Regions from separate parts of the Mesorhizobium waitakense genome, predicted to be linked through region 2. Evidence: predicted binding sites of a transcription regulator. Region 2 holds the regulator's gene; each other region holds the start of a gene.
What was found. The regulator LexA, encoded in region 2, represses DNA repair genes until DNA is damaged. The targets are predictions, from matches to a motif close to TGTTCNNNNTGTGTTCNG.

Region 1 (7,842 bases), on a different contig from region 2:
CGGCGTCGGGGATCGGACTCGAATGCGCAAGATACATGCTGGCGGCTGGCGCCAGCGTGGTGCTGGTCGACCGCGCCGAGGCGACGCTGAACAGCCTGTGCGCCGAACTCGGCCCCAACGCGATCCCGCTGGTGATCGATTTGATGCAGCCATCAAGCGTTGCCACCATGATGCCGAAGATCCTGGAAAAGGCTGGGCAGCTCGACATCTTCCATGCCAATGCCGGCGCCTATGTCGGTGGCGAGGTGCTGACCGGCGATCCCGACGCGTGGGACCGCATGCTCAATCTCAATATCAACGCCGTGTTCCGTTCGATCCACGCGGTGCTGCCGCATATGGTCGAACGCAAGACCGGCGACATCATCGTCACCAGTTCGATCGCCGGGCTGGTTCCGGTGGTCTGGGAGCCGATCTACACGGCCTCCAAGCACGCCGTTCAGGCCTTCGTCCACACAGTGCGCCGGCAGGTTGCCAAACACGGCCTGCGCGTCGGCGCGGTGGCGCCGGGCCCGGTGGTGACCGCGCTGGTCGATGATTGGCCAAAGGCCAAGCTCGAGGAAGAGCTCGCCGCCGGCGGCCTGATGCAGCCGCGCGAGGTCGCCGAGGCGGTGATGTTCATGCTGACCCGGCCGCGCAACGTGACGATCCGGGATCTGGTGATCCTGCCGCAGAGCAATGATTTGTGAGTGAGTAGCGAATAGGGAGCAGCGAATAGGGAATACGGAGTCGTGATGGGATAGGAATCTGGTTTCCAACCGAGAATCAATGACTTACCTATTCGCTATTCGCTATTCGCTATTCGCTATTCGCTAAACCGAAGGTTCCCCCATGCTCCACTATCTCGGCATCGACGTCGGCACCGGCAGCGCGCGGGCCGGGGTGTTCGACCAGGTGGGAAACCTGCTGGCGTCGGCCAAGCAGGACATCGAGGTCTGGCGCGAGGCCGGCGACATCGTCGAGCAGTCGAGCAACGACATCTGGCGGGCGGTGTGCATTGCCACTCGCACTGCAGTCGCCGAGGCTGGCATAGCGCCCGAGGCGATCGCCGGCATCGGCTTCGACGCCACCTGTTCGCTGGTGGTGCTGGGCGAGGGCGGTGTGCCGTTGCCGGTCGGCCCGTCCAACAATCCCGAACGCAACGTCATCGTCTGGATGGATCACCGCGCGATCGAGCAGACGCGCCGCATCAACCGCAGCGGCGCGGCGGTGCTGAGCTATGTCGGCGGTGTCATCTCGCCGGAGATGGAGACGCCAAAACTCTTGTGGCTGGCGGAAAACATGCCCGCCACCTTCAACGCGGCCTGGCAGTTCCTGGACCTCGCCGATTTCCTGACCTGGCGGGCGACGGGCAGCCTTGCCCGCTCGGTCTGCACCGTGACCTGCAAATGGACTTATCTGGCGCATGAGAGCCGCTGGGACGAGACCTATTTCCGCAAGATCGGCCTCGGCAGCCTGGCCGACGAGGCGTTCGCGCGCATCGGCACCGAGATCGTGCCGGCGGGAGCGTCGCTCGGCGGCGGACTGACCGCGCAGGCGGCAGCGGACCTTGGCCTTGTCCCCGGCACCGCGGTGGCGGCCGGGCTGATCGATGCGCATGCCGGCGGCGTCGGCACGGTCGGCGCACGCGGCGATTTCGGCAGCGTTCTGTCGCGTATGGCCTATGTTTTCGGCACCTCGGCCTGCACCCTGTCATCGACCGCCGAGCCGGCTTTCGTTGATGGTGTCTGGGGTCCGTATTTCTCGGCCATGGTGCCTGGCCTGTGGCTGAACGAGGGCGGCCAATCGGCGGCCGGTGCGGCCATCGACCATCTGGTGCGCATGCATCCGGCGGCCGGCGAAGCGGCGGCCAAGGCGCAGGTCGAGGGGCTCAGCCTCAGCGCCTGGCTCTCGCTGCAGGCGCAAAGCCGTGGGGGTGCCGCGGCGACGCCGGCACTGGTTGGCGATATCCATGTCGTGCCGGAATTTCTCGGCAACCGCGCGCCGTTCGCCGACCCGGATGCGCGCGCGCTGATTGCCGGGCTCGATCTCGACACCAGCCACGACAGCCTGGTCGGGCTTTATGTCGCCGGCGTCTGCGGGCTGGGCTACGGCGCGCGCCAGATCGTGCGGGCCGAGCATGACAAGGGCATCCCTATCGACACCATCGTCGTCAGCGGCGGCGCCGGGCAAAGCCCGCTGGTGCGCCAGCTGCTGGCCGACACGACAGGCATGGTGGTGGTGGCGTCGACCTCGCCGGAGCCGGTGCTGCTCGGCTCGGCGATGCTGGGCGCGGTCGCCGCCGGCTCCTATAAGGACCTGGTGACGGCCATGGCGGGCATGTCGGAACTCGGCGAGGTCTATCATCCCAACGCTTCGCTGGCCGGCTGGCACGCCAAGCGTTTCGCGGCGTTCGAGCTGTTGCAGCAGGCCGGCAAGGCGATCAGGGGCTGAAGCGGTCGGCCACAAGGATGGCGTTGTCAGGAGCGTGGCGGAACTGCAGAGGAACACACGTGCGCCGAGGCTGTCTGTCGTGGTCTCATTGAACGGACTGGATGAGCCATAGGAGAGCCAGAAGGTTGGCGAGCGATGTGCCGGCCGGGCCGAAGGTTTTCATCCGATCATCGATCGTGGCGCCTATGACCGCATCCCCAGCCTGCACAAGGATCATTATCCAGGCGATGGCTTCAAGCCATTCCGTCGAACCGGTAAAAAATGGCACGGCGCTCGCGACCACCAAAGCCACGCTGCGTGCACAACCGTAGAAAGCTATTGTCCGGGCGTTGCCGGTTTCGTTCATGGCGGCAGCCAAGGAGAAACCGAGACTGACGACCGCGCTGAGAGCTGTGACTGACGCGCAAACGATGAAGGCTGTGAACATCGCATTCCATGGCTTGTGGCCGCTACACCTTACTCGAATAGCCAGGGCCTGAAATCAAGTCACTCTTTGCCGCTACCAGTTACAACTTGCGCGGTCACCTGCAGGACACGAATGGCTTCGGCCGCACTCACAGCTCCTTTTCCGCCAACTCCCTGAATTCGTCGGGTACCGAGCGCGCCGCCTCCAGCGCCACGGTGCCGTAGCCGACAGCCTGTTTGCCGAAGCGCTCGCGGATCTTGTCGATGGCGCGGTCGGCGCCGAAGCGGGCCAGACCTTTTCGGGTGCCGGGACGGCGCTTCTCATCGCCGAGGCCGAGCGGCAGTTCGAGTTGCAACTCGGCACTTTCCTCGAGATGCGAGACCGAGATCGCCAGAAGCGAGATCGTCTTCTCGTAAGGGTGGTCGGCAAGCGCGCCGCGCACTAGGTCGCCAGCGATCTCGGCCAGCATCGCAGTCGCCGCGATCGGCTGGTCAAGCGTGATCGAACGCGTGACGGCGCTGAGATCGGCGAAGCGCACGCGCACCGTCACCGTGCGGCCGGGCCTTGCCTTGGCGCGCAGCCGGCTGGCGACGCGGTCGGCTAGATGCAGCAAAGTGGGCACGATGACCCGTGCAATGGCGGGCTTCTGGCCGAGCGCCGATTGCGCGCCGGCCGAGTGCGCCCGGCGCTTCGTCTCCAGTTTGCGCGGGTCGCGGTTCCATGACAGCGCCGACAGCTTTTCGCTGGCGGCGGGACCGAGCAGCCGCGTCAGCGCGCCGCTGTGCGTCCTGGCCAACTGGCCGATGGTCTCGATGCCGATTTCGGCCAGCCGCGCCTTCGTCGCCGGGCCGACGCCCCACATCAGCCCGACCGGCAGGTCGTGCAGGAAGGCGATCTCGGTGCTGGGTTCGACCACCACCAGCCCGTCGGGCTTGGCGACCTGCGAGGCGATCTTGGCCAGATGCTTGGTGCGCGCCACGCCGATCGAGATCGGCAGGCCGAGCTCGGCCCGGACGCGGCGGCGGATGGTCGTGGCGATCTCTTGCGGGGACCCGAACAGGTGTGTGCAGCCGGCGACATCGGCAAAGGCCTCGTCGATGGAGATGCGCTCGACCACGGGCGTGAAGTCGTCGAGCACTTTGATCGCGGCGTCGCCCAGGCGCTGGTAGTCGCTGAAATTGCCGCCGACGAAGATCAACTGCGGGCAGAGTTCGCGCGCCTTGCGCCCCGGCATGCCGCCGCGCACGCCGAAGGCGCGGGCTTCATAGGAGGCTGCGAGCACCACGCCGCCGCCCACCGCTATAGGTTTGCCGCGCAGGGACGGATCGAGCAACTGCTCGACCGAGGCATAGAAGGCGTCGAGGTCGGCATGCAGGATGGTGGCTGTCGTTTCCATCCCGACCGCACATCCGCAGTTGCTGATAGATCGGAACATATAGAGAACAAAGCGCGCACGACTGTCAAGCAGAATGTCGGCGCACGGTGCTATCAGCTGCGTTCTTCAGCACAAATTGCTCAGGCGACGTCGGATCGCGGTTTTCAACAACGTCTTTAAGACAGGCAACGAGGCTGTCAGCATACGCCAGAGTGCGGAAGGAGGACGACATGACCGACCACATCATAGCGCCTTACACGGATTGGTTTGAAGCGCACAAAGCGCATCTCGGGAAAGAAAAGGCGTTTACGCGCCAGCGTCAACAACTCGCGGCGGACCGACGGGCACTGCCATGGCTTCGGATCGACAAGCCCTACGAGTTCGATACGACCCAGGGAAGGAAATCGTTGGCCGATCTCTTCAAGAACCGCAGCCAGTTGATCATTTATCACTTCATGTTTCCGCCCAATGCAGACTATCGGTGCACCGGCTGTTCATTCCTTTGCGACCACATCGACGCCGCCAACCAGCATCTGATGCATCACGACGTCTCCCTGGCCGTCTGCTCACGCGCTCCTCTCACCGAACTATTAGACTTCAAGGCGCGGATGAATTGGCAGTTTGATTGGGTGTCGTCGTTCGGAAGCGATTTCAATTTCGACTTCCAAGTATCGTTCACCGAGGACCAGATCAACTCGGGCAAGGTGTTATTCAATTTTGACGAGGCCGCGATAACAGCAGAGATCGCGGTGGTGCGACCGTTTTCTACAAAGATGATGATGGCAAGATTTATTGCACTTTCCAGGTGCGGGGCCGTGGCGGCGAGAACCTGATCGGGACCTATAGCTATCTCGACCTCACTCCCATCGGCCGCAATGAAAATGGGCCGTCCCATACGCTGGGCGACTGGGTCCGTCTTCACGATGAGTATGATGGTCGATGATTATCCATTTATCGCCGCACAGTTAGGCAACGCCCTGCCTTGGCGTCGGCCTCCGGGCGTCTTTCATAGCTTCGGCGATCATGCGTTCGCCAGATGCTCCGCTCGCAACGCTGCCTTCATCTGGTCCAGCGCAGCATCACCGCCGGCCGCCAATTCGTCGGCGACCCGGGCGAGCTTGTCGTCGGCCCTGCGGTGCTTGCTGCCCCAGGCGCCGAGCGTCGCCAGCACGGGCAGCAGGTCGATGCCGGCCTCGGTCAGCCGGTAGACCGTTTTCAGCCCGTGTGTCGGGTCTTCGCTGCGGGTGAGGATGCCTTCGTCCTGCAGCGTCTGCAGCCGCTCGGCCAGCGTGCGCGAGGAGATGCCTTCGTCGGACTGCAGGAATTCCCGAAAATGCTTTTTCCCGGCGAAGATCAGGTCGCGGATGATGAGCAGCGTCCAGCGGTCACCGAGCAGTTCGAGCGACAGGTTGATCGGACAGCCGGACTTTCCCTTTGTCGACATGTCTATGGTTCCATTTTTAAATCACTTTACTATTGACATCATTCTCCGCGATGGGTCAACTGGTTCCATAAGTAAACCACTCGCCAGCATCGGACAAACCGAGGAGAACGACCATGAAAAAGCTGATCCTGCAGATCCAGGTGTCGGTCGACGGCTTTGTCGGCGCCAACGAGGACCATCACTGGCAGCTCTGGGAATGGGGCGACGAGAGTGCCTGGGACGACGAGCTGAAGCGGGATTTCAACGCTGTCTTCGCCGGCATCGACACCATCCTGCTCAGCCGCAAGATGGCCGAGGAGGGTTACCTGACCCATTGGGGCAATGCGGCGAAGAAATTCCCGCGCGATCCGTTCTACGCCTTTGCGCAGCGGATCGTCGAAGCACGAAAGGTGGTGCTGAGCGACAAGCTCAAAGCCTCGCGATGGGACCGCACTACGGTGGCCAATGGCGACCTGCCGCGCGAGGTCCAGGCGCTGCAGGCGGGCGAGGGCGGCGACATGGCCGTCTTCGGAGGCGCCGGTTTCGCCTCCTCACTCATCGCGGCCGGGCTGGTCGACGAGTTCCAGCTGTTCGTCAACCCGGCGGTGCTGGGCGCGGGACGGCGGATCTTCGACCAGGGCGGTTTCGAGACCCTGCGGCTGCTCGGCTCGAAAGCCTATGCCTGCGGGATGGTGGTCAACCGCTACGCGCCAGTGGCATGATCCGAGGCGTGGTGGAGGCGTCTCGCCGATAAAAAGATGTTTGGGCGGAATCCTTTGCCCGCGTCTCTTCGTCTTCAACGTGCGGTCGCCGGCAGGGCGGGCGCATCAATCCTGAACGGAGAGACAAGACCATGATCCTGGTGACAGGCGCCACGGGCCTGAACGGCAAGGCCATCGTGCGCGAGTTCGCACGGCAGAAGCATCAGGTGAGGGCGCTGGTGCAGGACCCGGCCCGTGCCTCGGCGGCGGGGCTCGACGGGCTTGCCGGGATACAACTGGTCGAGGGCGACATGCGCCGGCCTGAAACGCTGGGCGCTGCACTCGACGGCATCGACCGCGTGCTGATGATTTCGACAGCCGCAGAGGACATGACGGAAACGCAGTGCCGCTTCATCGACGCCTGCAAGCAGGCCGGTGTTGCCCATGTGGTGAAGTTTTCCGGCGCGGAATCCAACATCGGTTATGACGCGACGAAGTTCCGCTTCACGCGCATGCATGAGGAGATCGAGCGCTATCTGGAAGGGTCAGGCTTGGCGTGGGCGCATCTGCGCCCCAGCCAGTTCATGCAGGTCTATCTGCGTGACGCGCCAACCATTGCCGCCGAGGGCGTTTTCCGTCTCGCACTCGGCGACACCGAACTGTCGCCGGTCGATGTCGAGGACATCGCCAAAGTGGCCTTCCGGCTGCTGCGCGATGGCGGCCACGCAGGCGAGAGCCTCGACATGACCGGGCCCGAGGCGCTGACGATGCACGATGTCGCGGCGCGGATATCGAAAGCGATCGGCAGGCCGGTTCGCTATGTCAATGTCAGCCCTGAAGTGCGGCGGCGCAATCTGCTGGCCAGCGGCATTCCAGCCGGCTTCGCCGATGCGCTGGACGAGCAACTGGCCGAGCGGCTGCGGCGGCCGAAATCGCGTGTGCATCTGGCGACGCATGAGATGTTTGGCGTGCGGGCAACGCCGTTCCTCGAATTCGCCCGGCGTCACGCCGCGATGTTTGGCGGCGAGGACTAGCCGCGCTCGCGCAAAAAACATCCGCGGCCACGTATCCTTTCCGACCGCTCGTTCGTCCTAGGCTTCGAAGGTCGCGCGGCCCGCGATCCGCAACCCCGGGAGACCATAATGGCGAGCATACAGAGCGAGGCAAACAGGAACCACTACGCGGCGCTGGCCGCCAATGCCGGCAAACTGACGAGCCCGCAAGCGATCATCGACTACAACGACACGCATTGGACGGCGCTGACCGGCGAACCCGGCGGCGTCGACTATATCGAGGTCGATGCCGGCGGCGTGCCGGCAATGTGGATCGTGCCGAAGGGTGCCGACGAGCAGCGGGTGCTGTTCTACGCGCATGGCGGCGGCTTCATCGGCGGCTCGATCTACACGCACCGCAAGCTGGTCGGGCATCTGGCCAAGGCCGTCGGCTGCCAGGCGTTGCTCTACGGCTATCCGCTGGCGCATCAGGCGAAGCATCCGGCCCAGCTCAA
Region 2 (7,842 bases):
GAACAAAAACATTTTAGGCTTGAAACAAATTTCGACTGGTGCGATCCTGCCGTCACGAACAGCCGACAATGGGAGGTTTGCTGTGCTGCCCAAACCTGCAATGTCCACCCTTTCGGGTGGCGTCGAGCAAGGTGCGACTGGCAACACAAAAACCTCCTCAAAAGCAGGACCTTGATATCCACCCCAACAAGCCAGGCGCCTCGCGCACTGGCCAGGCAGCAGACAGGATAGCGGCGACATGCTTGGGCCTTCAGCGCATATCGACACGTTCACGCGCGATCACCTGCCGCCGCCGGAGCAATGTCCGGACTTCCTGCTAGACGGTTTCGACTATCCCGAACATCTCAACGCTGGCGTCGAACTCACCGACAGGCTGGTCGAGAAGGGCCTGGGTGACCACACCGCCCTGATCGGCAATGGCCGCCGCCGCACCTACAAGGAACTGTCCGACTGGACGAACAGGCTGGCCCACGCGCTGGTCGAGAACTACGGCGTCAAGCCGGGCAACCGGGTGCTGATCCGCTCGGCCAACAACCCCGCCATGGTCGCCTGCTGGCTGGCCGCCACCAAGGTCGGAGCCGTGGTCGTCAACACCATGCCGATGCTGCGCGCCGGCGAGCTCGCCAAGATCGTCGACAAGGCGGAAATCACGATCGCGCTTTGCGACACCAGGCTGATGGACGAGATGACCGCTTGCGCCAAGGACAGCGCATTCCTCAAGCAGGTCATCGGCTTCGACGGCACCGCCAACCATGATGCCGAACTTGATCGCGCGGCCCTCGACAAGTCGGTCGTTTTCAGCGCCGTCAACACTGGCCGCGACGACGTCGCGCTGCTTGGCTTCACCTCGGGCACGACAGGCGTGCCGAAGGCTACGATGCATTTCCACCGCGACCTCCTGATCATCGCCGACGCCTATGCCCGCGAAATCCTCCAGGTGACGCCGGACGACATCTTTGTGGGCTCGCCGCCATTGGCTTTCACCTTTGGCCTTGGCGGCCTCGCCATCTTTCCCCTGCGCTTCGGTGCGGCGGCGACGCTGCTCGAACAGGCGACGCCACCCAACATGATCCACATCATCGAGACCTACAAAGCGACCATCTCCTTCACCGCGCCGACCGCCTATCGCGCCATGCTGAAGGCCATGGATGAGGGTGCCGACCTATCATCGCTGCGCGTTGCCGTTTCGGCCGGCGAGACCTTGCCCGCTCCGGTCTTCGAGGAGTGGACGCAAAAGACCGGCAAGCCGATCCTCGACGGCATCGGCGCCACTGAAATGCTGCACATCTTCATCTCCAACCGCTTCGACGATATGAAGCCTGCGTCGACCGGCAAGCCGGTGGGCGGCTACGAGGCTCGCATTGTCGATGACGAGATGCACGAGGTGCCGCGCGGCGCGACCGGCAGGCTGGCGGTGCGCGGCCCGACCGGCTGCCGCTACATGGCTGACGACAGGCAGAAGGAGTACGTTCGCGACGGCTGGAACCTCACCGGCGACACCTTCAGCCAGGACGAGAACGGCTTCTTCCATTTCGCCGCGCGCTCCGACGACATGATCGTCAGCGCCGGCTATAACATCGCCGGCCCCGAGGTCGAGGCAGCGCTGCTGGCGCACCCGGACGTCGCCGAATGCGCTGTCACCGGCGCTGAGGATGCCGAACGCGGCCAGATCGTCGAGGCGCATGTCGTGCTGGCGCAAGGTGTGGCACCTGACGCGATGACCATCAAGCGCCTGCAGGACCATGTCAAAGCGACGATCGCGCCCTACAAATATCCGCGATCTGTGAAGTTCATTGCTGCGTTGCCCAAGACGCAGACCGGCAAAATCCAGCGCTTCCGACTGCGCACGGAGAAAATCAGTTGAGCGAGCCATACGATCCGGCGTCCGAAGGCGCACAGATGTCGTTCAAGGAGCGCATGTCCTACAGCGACTATCTGCACCTGGAGAAAGTGCTGGAAGCCCAGACGCCGCTGTCGTCGGCGCATGACGAGATGCTGTTCATCATCCAGCATCAGACCTCCGAGCTCTGGATGAAGCTTGCTCTGCACGAGATCGGTGCCGCGATCCGCTCGATCCGCGCCGACCGCCTCGAGCCGAGCTTCAAGATGCTGTCGCGCGTCGCCCGCATCTTCGAGCAGTTGAACAACGCCTGGGACGTGCTGCGGACGATGACACCCAGCGAATACACCGAGTTCCGCGACGCGCTCGGCCAGTCCTCGGGTTTCCAGTCCTGGCAGTATCGCGCCATCGAGTTCATGGCCGGCAACCGCAACCTCGCCATGCTCGGCCCGCACAAGCACCGGCCGGACCTCAGCGGGAAACTTGATGCGATCCTGGCCGAACCGTCGCTCTACGACGAAGCGCTGCTGCTGCTCGCCCGCAACGGATTCGACATCGGTGCCGACGCCAACCGTATCGACTGGCGTGAGACGCGCACGGAGAATGAAGCGGTCCTGGTCGCCTGGCAGGCAGTCTACCGCGACCCGCAGCGCTACTGGATGTTCTACGAGCTGGCTGAAAAACTGGTCGACTTCGAGGATTATTTCCGCCGCTGGCGCTTCAATCATGTGACCACGGTCGAACGCATCATCGGCCTGAAGCGCGGCACCGGCGGCACGTCGGGTGCGTCCTACCTGAAGAAGATGCTCGAGGTCGTCCTGTTTCCGGAGCTCTGGACAGTTCGCACCCGGCTCTGATCTGTTTCCGCTTTGCGTATGTCGTTGACCCAAAACCGCTACACATTTTTGGGCGACGTACTCTCACGTGACTGCAGTCTTGACCGCAAAGCGCGCATCCTGCCAGGCACCCGTGCGCAGGATATCTTCCAGCACCTCGACCGCCTGCCAGACATCCTTGTAGCCGACATAGAGCGGCGTGAAGCCGAAGCGGATAGTCGAAGGCGCGCGGAAATCGCCGATCACGCCGCGCTCGATCAAGGCCCGCATCACCTGGTAGCCGCTGGGGTGGATGAATGACACCTGACTGCCGCGCTCGTTGCCGTTGCGCGGACTTTCAAGCTCGAGCCCGTAGGCGCCACACCTTGCTTCGACCAGCTGGATGAACAGATCGGTCAGCGCGATGCTCTTTTGGCGCACCGCCGCCATGTCGACGTCGTTCCAGAGGTCCAGGGCGCCCTTGAGCGCCCGCATCGACAACACCGGCTGCGTGCCGCACAAGAACCGGCGGATGCCGATGCCGGCGGCATAGCCCTGTTCGAAGGCGAACGGCCGCGCATGCCCCCACCAGCCGCTGAGCGGCTGATAGACATCACCATGGTGCCGCTTTGCAGCATAGATGAAGGCTGGCGAACCCGGGCCGCCATTGAGGTACTTGTAGGTGCAGCCGATGGCGAAATCAGCATTGGCGCCGTCGAGTTCGACTGGCAGCGCACCGGCGGTGTGGCAGAGATCCCAGACGATCAGCGCACCGGCCTGATGGGCCCTGCGCGTCAGCGCCGCCATGTCGCGCAACTGGCCGGATTTGTAGTTGACGTGGTTGACCAGGATAACGGCGACGCGCTCGTCGATCAGGTCCTCGATATCAGGCGCATCGACGCCCTCGAGCCGCAGGACCGTACCCGGCCGCGTCGAAGCAACGCCCTCGGCCATATAGAGATCGGTCGGGAAGCTGTCGCCCTCGGCGACGATGACCGACCGATTCGGCCGCATTGCGAGCGCCGCATGTAGCACCTTGTAGATGTTGATCGACGTCGTATCGCAGACCACAGTTTGGCCGGCCGCGGCGCCGATCAGGCGTCCGAGTTGGTCGCCGAGCTCGACCGGCATGTCGAACCAGCCGGCGGTGTTCCAGGCACGGATGAGGTCCTGCGCCCATTCCTGTGTCGCGGCCTTGTTCAGTTCGTCGAAGACGGCGGGTGAAGCCGCACCAAGCGAATTGCCGTCGAGGTAGATCACCCCTTGCGGCAAGACGAAACGATCGCGCATGGCGCGTAGCGGGTCCGCGGCATCCATCACCTCGATTTCAGCGAGATCGGGAGTTGCATTCATGGTCGACTTATCCCCGCGCATGAGCGTGCTCAGATGAACATATCAGGTGAAACCGTTGGCGATCATGGGCAAGTCCCTTGGGAGTTGTCAAACATTATATATAATTTACGCAATGAAAGGATTTCATATATAATCACCCGACCAAGCGGTACGGATGGACGGCTATGCTGGACGACGAGCACTTCTCGAAGACAGAAGCAGCCTACAGGCTGCTGCGCCGCGATATCCTCACCACCCGTTTGAAGCCCGGCGCACCGCTCAAGCTCAGCGCGTTGCGCAACAGCTACGGCATCGGCTGGACACCGCTGCGCGAGGCACTCTCGCGGTTGGAGGCCGAGCGCCTGGTGACCGCCATCAGCAATCGCGGCTTTGCCGTCGCTCCGGTCTCGCGCAACGAGTTGGAAGATCTGTCACGCGCCAGATTGGTGGTTGAACTGCCTCTGCTCCAGGAATCGATGGAGAAAGGCGGCCGTGAATGGGAGGACGCCGTCGTTGCCGCCCATTACCGGCTGTCGCGCAGCAGGACCGCGGTCGACGACCCGTCCGACGAAGTGGTCGACGAATGGGATGAAAAGCACGAGGCTTTCCACGCGGCACTGCTCAGCGCGGCGGCGTCCCCCTGGCTGCTGACCTTCCACTCCACGATCGCGGATCAGTTTCGTCGCCATCACCGCTTTCTTGGCCTGGCGCCAACCTTGCGGGCGGCCGCCGGTCTCCAGCATGGCTACGAAGAGGCCATGGAGGCGTTGCGCCAGGCCGTCGCGATCGAACATCATACCGCGCTCATGGAAGCGGCGCTGGATCGCGACATCGAGCGCGCGAAAACCCTGATGGTTGCCCACATCGGCTACACGCTGCATGTCTATGTCCATGCCGGCGGCGGCATCACAAACAAGCGGTAATGCGACGAGGAACAAGGCAAAGGCGAAATGGGCAATTTCCTCCCGCCAAAGTTGGCATTTTGGTTCCCTTTCGTTCACGGGAGCCACGACCGGTGAAGTGAACCGAGCCCTCTTGTCGAGCTCCAGCGTTAGCCGAGGCCAAGCCCGACACAGGGTGGGCCACAGGCCATTAACCATAGCAATTTCAATCCAACAAGCGCTCGGCGGTGGCAGGCAAGCGTCGATGCGACCCACTGCCGGGGCGCCGAATAATTTCAGCCGCCTTAACAAGTTCATTAAACTTTAAACGGTTGCGGAACACAACTGGAACAGATAGTGTTTGTTCTGGGTTTGTTTTTCCGATTCTGGTTTTGGGTAACCTGGGGGCTGCCATGCTGACGCGCAAACAACACGAACTGCTGATGTTCATTCATGAACGGCTCAAGGAAAGCGGCATTCCGCCATCCTTCGACGAGATGAAGGAAGCGCTCGACCTTGCCTCCAAATCCGGCATCCACCGGCTGATCACGGCGCTGGAGGAGCGCGGCTTCATTCGCCGCCTGCCCAATCGGGCGCGCGCGTTGGAAGTGCTGCGGCTACCGGATTCGATCGCGCCAGGCCTCAACGCGGCAAAGAAGTTCTCGCCAAGCGTCATCCAGGGCAGCCTCGGTCAAGGCGGCCTTGGCCGGCAACTCAAGCCTGCGTCTTCGCGGATGCCTTCGGCCGGCAATGACGACGACGTGGTTTCCGCCGTGTCGATCCCGGTCATGGGACGCATCGCGGCCGGTGTGCCGATCGACGCCATCCAGCACCAGACGCATTCGATCTCGGTGCCGCCGGACATGATCATGGGCGGCGAACACTATGCCCTGGAGGTCAAGGGCGACTCGATGATCGAGGCCGGCATCTTCGACGGCGATACCGTCATCATCCGCAACGCCGATACAGCCAGCCCGGGTGAGATCATTGTGGCGCTGGTGGATGAAGAGGAAGCGACGCTGAAGCGGTTCCGCCGCAAGGGTGCCTCGATTGCTCTCGAAGCCGCCAACCCGGCCTATGAAACCCGCATTTTCGGACCGGACAGGGTCAAGGTGCAAGGCAAGCTCGTCGGGCTGATCAGGCGCTACTGAGCAGGGCTTGCGACCGGCTTTTCGGGTTTGCGGTAGGGTGGCAGGCCCCTCGCCTCGCGCGAAAACTTGCGCTGCGTGTGCCAGGGCCGGTATGGGCTGTCCACCGCGAAGCTGATCGTCGCAGGCGTGATCGCCGATTGGCGATCGAAGAAGACGGCCGCGCTACCCTTGCGGGCCAGTTGTCGCTTGGTGATGACGAGCACCAGCGGATTGTGACAGGGGTCATAGGCCGTGGCGTCATTGATGACGATCAGGTCGGCGAAGCCGCAGGCCATCCAGGCGTCCTTTCGGTCTTCGACATGCGCGATGATCGCACCAGACGGATGCTTGGCGAGACAAATGCCTGATGTGCAATAGAAAGGCGCGCCCGACGGCAGCTCGGCGGCATCGGCTATCTCGAATTGCCCGTCTCCTTTGCTGAACACCTCCGGCATGACGATGGTTTCGGATGTCAGCGCGCGTTTCCAGTTGTCGACCGTGAATTCGTTCGGGCGTGCCCGGCTGACGGCGAGTTCGCCACCCCCGATCGGCAGCGCAACCAGCCGGGCGTCCTCCGAGATCAGCACGTCCGGTGCGCGCGTGTCCGAGACGGTCAACAGGCCGGCAAGCGCGAACGGAAGGGCTGCGAGCCGTAGCCATGTCGTGGCCATCGTCGCGATGACCAAGGCAATCGCCACCAGCAGGACGGACTGCTGCGAAATCAAACCGACCGCGTCGACCGGCGAGCGCTCGGAAATCCATCCGGACATAGCGATCATCACCGTCAGGCCTTTGCCCATCACGTAAAGAAAGGGACCATCTGCGCCAAAGGGCATCGCCAGTGCACTGAGGACGGCGAAAGGCATCACAACCAACGAGACGATTGGCATGATGGCGAGATTGGCGAACAGGCTGAGCGGCGACACCCGCTGAAAATGCCAGATGGCAAACAGCGCCGTGGCAGAGCCGGCGATGATGGAGGTCATGGCAAGGCCGCCCATCGCCGACAGGAATTTTCTGGTGAGAAAGTCAGGCAGAGATCGCCGTGGCGGCGGCGGTTTCGTTTTCGCCGCACGATGATCAGACCAGCCGGCATAGGCACCGACCAGCGCCGAGGTCGCCGCGAACGACATCTGGAAACTTGGGCCGACCACTTCATGCGGCGACACCGCAATGACCGCGATCGCCGAGATCGCCAGGTTGCGCATGGTCAGCGCCGCCCGATCAAACAGCACGGCAATCAGCATCACGGCCAGCATGATGAAGCTGCGCTCGGCGGCAACGACGATGCCTGAGATCACGAGATAGGCGGCGATCGAGACAAGTGCGGCGGCGGCCGCGTATTTCTTGACCGGTCTGCGCGCGGAAAAGTCAGGAAACAGGGCGAAGGCGCTGCGCATCAGCATCATGATGGTGCCGGCCACCAGCGCCATGTGCAGCCCTGAAATGGAGATGACGTGGTAGATGCCGGTGCGCCGCATCGCTTCGTTGATCTCATCGGGAATGCCGGCGCGCACGCCGACGATCAGCGCCGCGGCGATCTCGCCTTCGGCGCCACCGACACTGCCCCTGATATGGTCGGCGATGGCTTCGCGGGCATTTTCTATCCCCGAGGCAAGGCGGGCCGAAGGCGGCATGTCGTCGTCATTGCCGGCGACAAGCTTCGGATTGCTGAGGAAAAACCCGCTGCCGCCGATGCCGGCGAAATAGCTGTCGAAGGAGAAGTCGTAGCTGTCCGGCCGCACCGGGCCGGTGGGCGGCAACAGCTTGGCGTAGCCGGTGACCAGGGAGCCTGCGGTTATCTCTGCCGGGATCTTTCGTGCCGAAAGCCGAACCCGCTCTGG
Region 3 (7,842 bases), on a different contig from region 2:
CCGGAAACACCCACAGCGACGACAGAATGTAGCTCACCGTGCTTGCGGCAACCGTCATCAGCGCCGACATGGCAAGCGCCGACAGGCCGAAGCGGGTGACCGCCAGATGCGACACCAGGCCCGAAAACAGCGCGCATCCGAACTGCAGCGCAAGATAGCGCGGCATGGCGCTGGCATGATCGTGCTGGCCGCCGAATGTCCAGCCGCGCTGCGCGCTATAGGCGACAACGAAGGTGATCGCATAGGCGACGACACTGCCAATGAAGGGCGAAAAGCCCAGCGACACCAGGAGCCACGAGAGGACGAACAGCAGCAACGCGGCGCCGACGCCGACCGTCAGGAACCGGAACAGGCGCGTCCGGACAAAGACCGGCAATGCTTCGCTCATGCGTCGCGCGCCGGCAGTTGGTTAGCCGGCGATTCGCCGGTCGGCAACTCATTGGCCGGCAGTTCACCCGATTGACCGGTCCGCCCAGACTTCAGCCGCTTGACCGGTATTTCCAGGACACCGAGCAGAAAAGCCGAGAAGAAGACCTGGAAGGAAATGACGATCAGGCTCAGGCCCAGCACGACGATGCGCGGGATCTCGGAATCGTTCAGCGGGCCGAAGCCGAGATGCGCCCAGCGCGCCACGGCATAGCCGAAGAACAAGACGCCGCCGGCAAAGCAGATGCCAGCATTGGCGGCGAGACGGTCGGTGCTGATGGTTCTGGTCAGCCAGTCTGAACGGCGGCTTGGCGGCAGGATACCGGTTATCTCGGCATAGTATCGCGAAATGGCGCCGAAGGTGATGAGCTGGACGCCGGTGACGACCATGAAACAGGCGGCGACGAAGGTGTTGAGGTCGAGCGACAGATTGTCGATCACGCGCAGCGGCCCGAACACCAGCAGCGCCGCGAACAACAGGCCAAGGCCGCCGAGCACCGTGCCTGGGATGAAGAACATCCAGCGCGGGTTGTAGACCAGCAGGAACTTCAGGTGTCGCCAGCCATCGCGCCAGGTCCTAAGATGGGGCGGCCGGCTGCGGCCGTCGGGCTTGAGCGTGGTCGGCACTTCCTCGATGCGCAGGCCGGCAAGGGCGCCACGCACCACCATTTCGCTGGCGAATTCCATACCGGTTGTCTGCAGGTCGAGCTTCCTGATGCTGTCGGCATTGAAGCCGCGCAGGCCGCAGTGGAAATCGCCGGTCTTGATGCGGAAGAACAGGCGGCCGACAAAGCTGAGCACCGGGTTGCCGAGGTAGCGGTGCAGCGGCGGCATGGCGCCGGCCTCGATGCCGCCCTGGAAGCGATTGCCCATGACAAGGTCGGCGCCGTCGCGCAGCCGCGCGACGAAGGCTTCCAGCGCGCCGAAATCATAGCTGTCGTCGGCATCGCCCATGATAATGAAACGGCCCTTGGCAGCCGCGATGCCGCCCAAAAGGGCCGCGCCATAGCCTTTCTGAGCCACCGGGACGATACGGGCGCCTCCCGCCACGGCAATCGCCTGCGATCCGTCGGTGCTGCCATTGTCTGATATCAGCACCTCGCCGGAGATGCCCGCTTTGTCGAGGAAGGTTTTCGCCTTGCCGATGCAGACGGCGAGCGTCTCGGCCTCGTTGAGGCACGGCATGAGAATGGTGAGTTCGAGCTGTTTGGTTGCGGAGGCGCGGATGGCGGTGACGGCGTTCATTGGTCGTTGTTCCATCGAGTGCCCGGCGCTGCGTCAGTTCGGCCGGGCGCATTCGGGCTTACCGTTGCACGGCAAGGCTTAAGAAAGCGATGACGCGCAGCCTCGCCTTGTCTCCAATCGGAAGGCAGGCCGGGCTTGCGGTTGTCTGATGCCAATCTTCAAAATGTCGCGATTGGCAGACGGGCAGTGAGCCTGTACAGGCAAGACAGTCGCCCATCCGAGCCGCCGGAGACTTGCCATGAAGCTGAAAATCGCCGTCCAGATGGACCACATCTCCACCGTGTCGATCGCCGGCGACACGTCCTTCGCGCTGTCGCTGGAGGCGCAGCGGCGCGGCCATCAGCTGTTCCACTACACGCCCGACCGGCTATCGCTGCGCGACGGCAAGGTGTTTGCCCGCATCGAGGAAATGCAGGTGCGCGACGAGAAGGGCAACCATTATTCGCTGGGCGAGAAGGTGCGCACCGATCTGGAGGAAATGGATGTCGTCCTGCTGCGCCAGGATCCGCCTTTCGACATGAACTACATCACCACCACGCATATCCTCGAACGCATCCACCCGAAGACGCTGGTGGTCAACGACCCGGCCTGGGTGCGCAACAGCCCGGAAAAGATCTTCGTCACCGAGTTTCCCGACCTGATGCCGGACACGCTGATCACCAAGGATCCGCTCGAAGTCGCCGCCTTCCGCAAGGAGTTCGGCGACATCATCATCAAGCCGCTGTACGGCAATGGCGGCGCCGGCATCTTCCACATGCTGGAGGCCGACCGCAACCTTGCCTCGCTTCTCGAAATGTTCGGCCAGATGTTCCGCGAGCCCTATATCGTGCAGCGCTATTTGAAGGATGTGCGCAAGGGCGACAAGCGCATCATCCTGATCGATGGCGAGCCGGTCGGCGCCATCAACCGGGTGCCGGCCGAGCACGATTCCCGCTCCAACATGCATGTCGGCGGCCGTGCCGAAAAGACCGAGCTGACGACGCGCGAGCGCGAAATCTGCGCCCGCATCGGGCCGGCGCTGAAATCGCGCGGCTTCATCCTCGTCGGCATCGACGTCATCGGCGACTACATGACTGAGATCAACGTAACGTCGCCGACCGGCGTGCGCGAAGTCAGGCGTTTTGGCGGCGCCGACATCGCCAGCCTGTTCTGGGACGCGGTCGAGGACAAGCGGAAGTAAGCCGTTTTCATTTTGTCTTAACCATGTTCCGCTTTTTCAACCGGGCACAACCCGGCCGCGACCGGCGGGGCTGGGTATTCCTGCAATGTTCCTGATTTGATCGAAATGATGTATGGCCCAGTGCGGATCGACACCGGCGATGGGCTTTCTTCCCAACCACTGACCTTGCTGTTTTCCGTTGGTTGCGCGACAGCTAATCACCCAAGCTTCCGATCGAAGCCGACTCATGAACGGCGCGTCCTTGCCGGTAGATTCTTTAGCTTACGTGAAGCAACCGCATGTTCTTGTAATGTTCTTGCCTAACCCCGAAATCTGTGGTTGTGTCTTCTCCGATCTCGCTCGCGCCTTGATCGCCAGGGCACAAGCGAACTATCCGGGGGCATAAAATGGTGGCGCGGGTTCGCACGGTCGCTTTCCAGGGCATCGAGGCCGTGCCGGTCGACGTGCAGGTGATGATCGCGCCCGGCAAGGTCAACATGCATATCGTCGGCCTGGCCGACAAGGCGGTGGCCGAAAGCCGCGAGCGGGTGCAAGCGGCACTGCATGCGTCGGGCCTGTCGATGCCGTCGAAGAAGGTCACCGTCAATCTTGCCCCGGCCGACCTGCCCAAGGAGGGCAGCCATTACGACCTGCCGATCGCACTTGGCCTGATGGCGGCGCTCGGCGCCATTCCGGGCGACATGCTGGCCGGCTACGTCGTGCTTGGCGAATTGTCGCTCGACGGCACAATTGCCGCGGTGGCCGGCGCGTTGCCAGCGGCAATCGGCGCCAACGCCGAGGGCAAGGGCCTGATCTGCCCGTTCGCCTGCGGGCCGGAAGCGGCCTGGGCCGGCAAGGATTTTGACATTCTGGCACCACGCAGCCTGATTGCGATCGCCAATCATTTCCGCGGCACGCAGGTGCTGTCGCGCCCCGAAGCCGGCATCCACGCCTCGGCGCGCGACCTGCCCGACCTTGCCGACATCAAGGGCCAGGAGACCGCCAAGCGGGCGCTGGAAGTGGCCGCCGCCGGCGGGCACAACCTTTTGATGATCGGGCCGCCTGGATCGGGCAAGTCGATGCTGGCGCAGCGGCTGCCGTCGATCCTGCCGCCGCTGGCGCCGAAGGAATTGCTGGAAGTCTCGATGATCGCCTCGGTGGCGGGAGAACTCGGCGAAGGCAAGCTGACCGACCGGCGGCCGTTCCGCGCGCCGCACCATTCGGCCTCGATGGCGGCGATGGTCGGGGGCGGCATCCGCGCCCGGCCGGGCGAAGTGTCGCTCGCCCATCACGGCGTACTGTTCCTCGACGAGTTTCCCGAATTCACGCCGCAGACGCTCGATGCACTGCGCCAGCCGCTGGAGACCGGCGACTGCATGATCGCGCGCGCCAACCATCGGGTCACCTATCCGGCGCGCATCCAGCTGGTCGCGGCGATGAACCCGTGCCGCTGCGGCATGGCGGGTGAGCCGGGCTATCGCTGCCTGCGCGGCGAACGCTGCCGCACCGATTATCAGGCGCGCATCTCGGGCCCGCTGCTCGACCGCATCGATCTCAGGATCGAGGTACCGGCGGTGTCGGCCAGCGACCTGATCCGGCCCGACCGGGCGGAGAAGAGTGCTTCCGTGGCGCTGCGCGTGGCACGGGCCCGCACCATCCAGCGCGAACGTTTCGAACGGCTCGGCGTCAGCGCCACGACCAACGCGCATTGCGCGCCGGCGGTCATCGAGGAGATCGCCATGCCTGATGCCGCCGGCCTGTCGCTGCTCAAGGACGCGAGCGAAAAGCTCGCCTTTTCAGCGCGGGCCTATCATCGCGTGCTGAAAGTGGCGCGCACACTGGCCGATCTCGACGCCAGCGAAACCGTCGGCCGCATCCATCTGGCCGAGGCGATTTCCTACCGCATGAGTTCGGAGCGCGTGGCGCAGGCGGCGTGACGCCTTCCTCGCCCTTAGTCTAAAGGGCTGGAAACGCAAGCGGCGGCACCTTGCCCTTGGCTCTAATGAAACTTCGGCTCAGTCCGAGGCGCGTGCCTTCAGTTCCAGCCGCCGCGCGTGCAGCACCGGCTCGGTGTAGCCGTTGGGCTGGATCCGGCCCTTGAAGACCAGGTCGCAGGCGGCCTGGAAGGCGATGGAGTTGTCGAAGTCGGCCGCCATAGGCTGATAGAGCGGGTCGCCGACATTCTGCAGGTCGACGATGGCCGCCATGCGCCGCAGGGAATCCATCACCTGGATGCGCGAGCAGACGTCGTGGTGCAGCCAGTTGGCGATGTGCTGCGAGGAAATGCGCAGCGTGGCGCGGTCCTCCATCAGTCCGACATCGTTGATATCTGGCACTTTCGAACAGCCGACGCCCTGGTCGATCCAGCGCACGACATAGCCCAGGATGCCTTGCGCGTTGTTGTCGAGCTCACGCTGGATCTCGTCGGGAGTCCAGTTCGGGCGCACCGCGACCGGCACGGACAGGATATCGTCGAGCTTGGCCTTGGGCCGGTTCTTCAGCGCCGCCTGCACGGCGCGGACATCGACCTTGTGGTAGTGCGTTGCATGCAGTGTCGCCGCCGTCGGCGACGGCACCCAGGCGGTGTTGGCGCCGGCCTTGGGGTGGGCGATCTTCTGTTCCAGCATCGCCGCCATCAAATCCGGCATCGCCCACATGCCCTTGCCGATCTGTGCGTGGCCGGCCAGCCCGCATTCGAGCCCGGTGTCGACATTCCAGGCCTCGTAGGCGGAAATCCAGGCGGCCTGCTTCATGTCGCCCTTGCGGATCATCGGGCCGGCTTCCATCGAGGTGTGGATCTCGTCGCCGGTGCGGTCGAGGAAGCCGGTGTTGATGAACACCACTCGTTCCCTGGCGGCGCGGATGGCCTCCTTGAGGTTGACGGTGGTGCGCCGCTCCTCGTCCATGATGCCCATCTTGATGGTGTTCTTCGCCATGCCGAGCAGGGCTTCGACGCGGTCGAATATCTCGACGGCGAAGGCGACTTCCTCCGGCCCGTGCATCTTGGGCTTCACGACATACATCGAGCCGGCGCGGGAGTTGGCGCGGCGACCCTTCGGCGCGACATCGTGCAGCGCGATCAACGCCGTCATCGCCGCATCCATGATGCCTTCCGGCACCTCGCTGCCGTCGCGATCAAGGATCGCCGGATTGGTCATCAGGTGGCCGACATTGCGGACCAGCATCAGCGAGCGGCCTGGCACGGTCAGCGTGCCGCCGGCGGGCGCGGTGTAGGCGCGGTCGGGGTTGAGCTTGCGAACAAAACTCTTGCCGCCCTTGGTGATCTCTTCCGCCAGATCGCCCTTCATCAGGCCGAGCCAGTTGCGATAGACGACGACCTTGTCCTCGGCGTCGACGGCGGCGACCGAATCCTCGCAGTCCTGGATGGTGGTCAGCGCCGATTCCAGGATGACATCGGCGATGCCTGCCGGATCTGTCCTGCCGATCTGGTTGTTGCGGTCAATGACGATCTCGATATGCAGGCCGTTCCTGACCAGCAGCACCGCATCGGGATTGGCGGCATCGCCGCGATAGCCGGCGAATTGCCTGGGGTTGGCCAGCGTGGTCGAGCCGGCGCCGGCGCTCAACCGCAAGGCGCCTTGCGCCAGCGACAGGCCGTTCACGCCGGCCCATTTGCCAGAGGTGAGCGGGGCAGCCTCATCGAGAAAGTTCTTCGTCCAGGCAACGACCCTGGCGCCGCGCACTGGATTGAAGCTTTTGCCTTTCCCGGCGCCGTCGGTTTCGGGAATGGCATCGGTGCCATAGAGCGCATCGTAGAGCGAGCCCCATCGCGCATTGGCGGCGTTGAGTGCGTAGCGGGCATTCATCACCGGCACGACCAGCTGCGGGCCGGCAACTACTGCGATTTCGGGATCGACATTTTCAGTGGACACGCTGAAGGCCGGCCCCTCGGGGACGAGATAGCCGATCTCCTTCAGGAAGGTCTTGTAGGCCTCCATGTTGATGGGCGCGCCATGGTCGCGATACCAGCCGTCGAGCTTCTCCTGCATGGCGTCGCGTTTTGCCAGCAGCGCCCGGTTCTTCGGCGCCAGGTCATGGACAATAACTGAGAAGCCGTTCCAGAAGTCGGCCGCTTCGATGCCGGTGCCGGGCAGCACCTCGCCAGCCACAAAATCATGCAGCTCGCGGGCAATCCGCAATCCGGCGATCTCGATGCGATCGGTCATCAGGCTTCTCCAGATGAAAGGCTTTGCGGGCCTTTGGCATGTCAGGTTTGCCGGGTCAATTCAGCTTAGGGTGAAGGGCGAGCATTTACATCGCTTCATACGGCGTGCGCGATTCAGGTCAGGCCGAGTCGAAAATGGTGGTTTCCGAGAACCGGAGCGGAGCGTACTTTTGGGTACGTGAGCACCGGAAGTGCAGGACGCCGCCATTTGCAGGCCGGCCTGACCTGAATCTACACCGCAATCCTTGGCCTTCCCGAGGCCACCGCCACGACATGCGCCTCGATGAACATGCGCTGGGCTTCGACGGTCGAGACGCGGAATTCGGTCGCGACGTCGATCTCGGCACTGTCGGTGCCGGCATCCCTGGCGCGCTGGGCGACGATGGCGCGGACATCGGCTTCGGCTGCCGCGATCGCCGCCGCCTCGTCGAGGAAATCGCGCACGGTTTCACCCGAGGCAAGTCGAAACAGGCCTTCCTTGGGCTGGCTGACCCGGGCCTCGGCCGAAACCCTGACCTGGCCGACGACGGCGCCGAGCGCGTTGGCGACGTCGGTGTCCTCCGGCACCACGCACTCATTGCCGATCAGCGGCGGCAGGCCGGCATAGTGCAGCGGTGCGGAAGCGCCGAGGCCGATGACGGGGCGGTCGAGCGCGACGCTCAGCCGGGCAATGCCGGGGTGCGAATCGACGGCGCGCTGCACCAGCGCATGCGCTACAGTCGATGCGCCATCGAGCCCGTCCTCGGCGAAGGCGGTTTCGAGGATGTATTCCGCCGACCAGCGTGTCAGCGTCACCAGCACGCGCTCCGAGATCACCTCCGGCGAT

Region 1: a site for LexA is predicted at 4,264-4,281, ahead of dinB (DNA polymerase IV). Genes of this name have one in related genera too.
Region 3: a site for LexA is predicted at 3,131-3,148, ahead of AC07FD_RS39190 (YifB family Mg chelatase-like AAA ATPase). Genes of this name have one in related genera too.

Annotation. Positions count from the first base shown of each region.
Region 1 covers NZ_JBWKME010000203.1:22,609-30,450, forward strand. The annotation lists gene AC07FD_RS36710 (SDR family oxidoreductase) at 1-686, shown strand, start outside; gene AC07FD_RS36715 (FGGY-family carbohydrate kinase) at 829-2,430, shown strand; gene AC07FD_RS36720 (hypothetical protein) at 2,516-2,857, opposite strand; gene dinB (DNA polymerase IV) at 2,985-4,232, opposite strand; partial or broken gene AC07FD_RS36730 (DUF899 domain-containing protein) at 4,442-5,154, shown strand; gene AC07FD_RS36735 (winged helix-turn-helix transcriptional regulator) at 5,233-5,655, opposite strand; gene AC07FD_RS36740 (dihydrofolate reductase family protein) at 5,769-6,356, shown strand; gene AC07FD_RS36745 (SDR family oxidoreductase) at 6,488-7,369, shown strand; gene AC07FD_RS36750 (alpha/beta hydrolase) at 7,478-7,842, shown strand, end outside.
Region 2 covers NZ_JBWKME010000162.1:7,348-15,189, forward strand. The annotation lists gene AC07FD_RS30740 (AMP-binding protein) at 239-1,864, shown strand; gene kynA (tryptophan 2,3-dioxygenase) at 1,861-2,697, shown strand; gene kynU (kynureninase) at 2,761-4,008, opposite strand; gene AC07FD_RS30755 (GntR family transcriptional regulator) at 4,173-4,910, shown strand; gene lexA (transcriptional repressor LexA) at 5,282-6,019, shown strand; gene AC07FD_RS30765 (ComEC/Rec2 family competence protein) at 6,013-7,842, opposite strand, start outside.
Region 3 covers NZ_JBWKME010000220.1:37,836-45,677, reverse strand. The annotation lists gene AC07FD_RS39205 (GtrA family protein) at 1-388, opposite strand, end outside; gene AC07FD_RS39200 (glycosyltransferase family 2 protein) at 385-1,671, opposite strand; gene gshB (glutathione synthase) at 1,910-2,851, shown strand; gene AC07FD_RS39190 (YifB family Mg chelatase-like AAA ATPase) at 3,238-4,767, shown strand; gene AC07FD_RS39185 (malate synthase G) at 4,846-7,017, opposite strand; gene AC07FD_RS39180 (hydantoinase/oxoprolinase N-terminal domain-containing protein) at 7,248-7,842, opposite strand, start outside.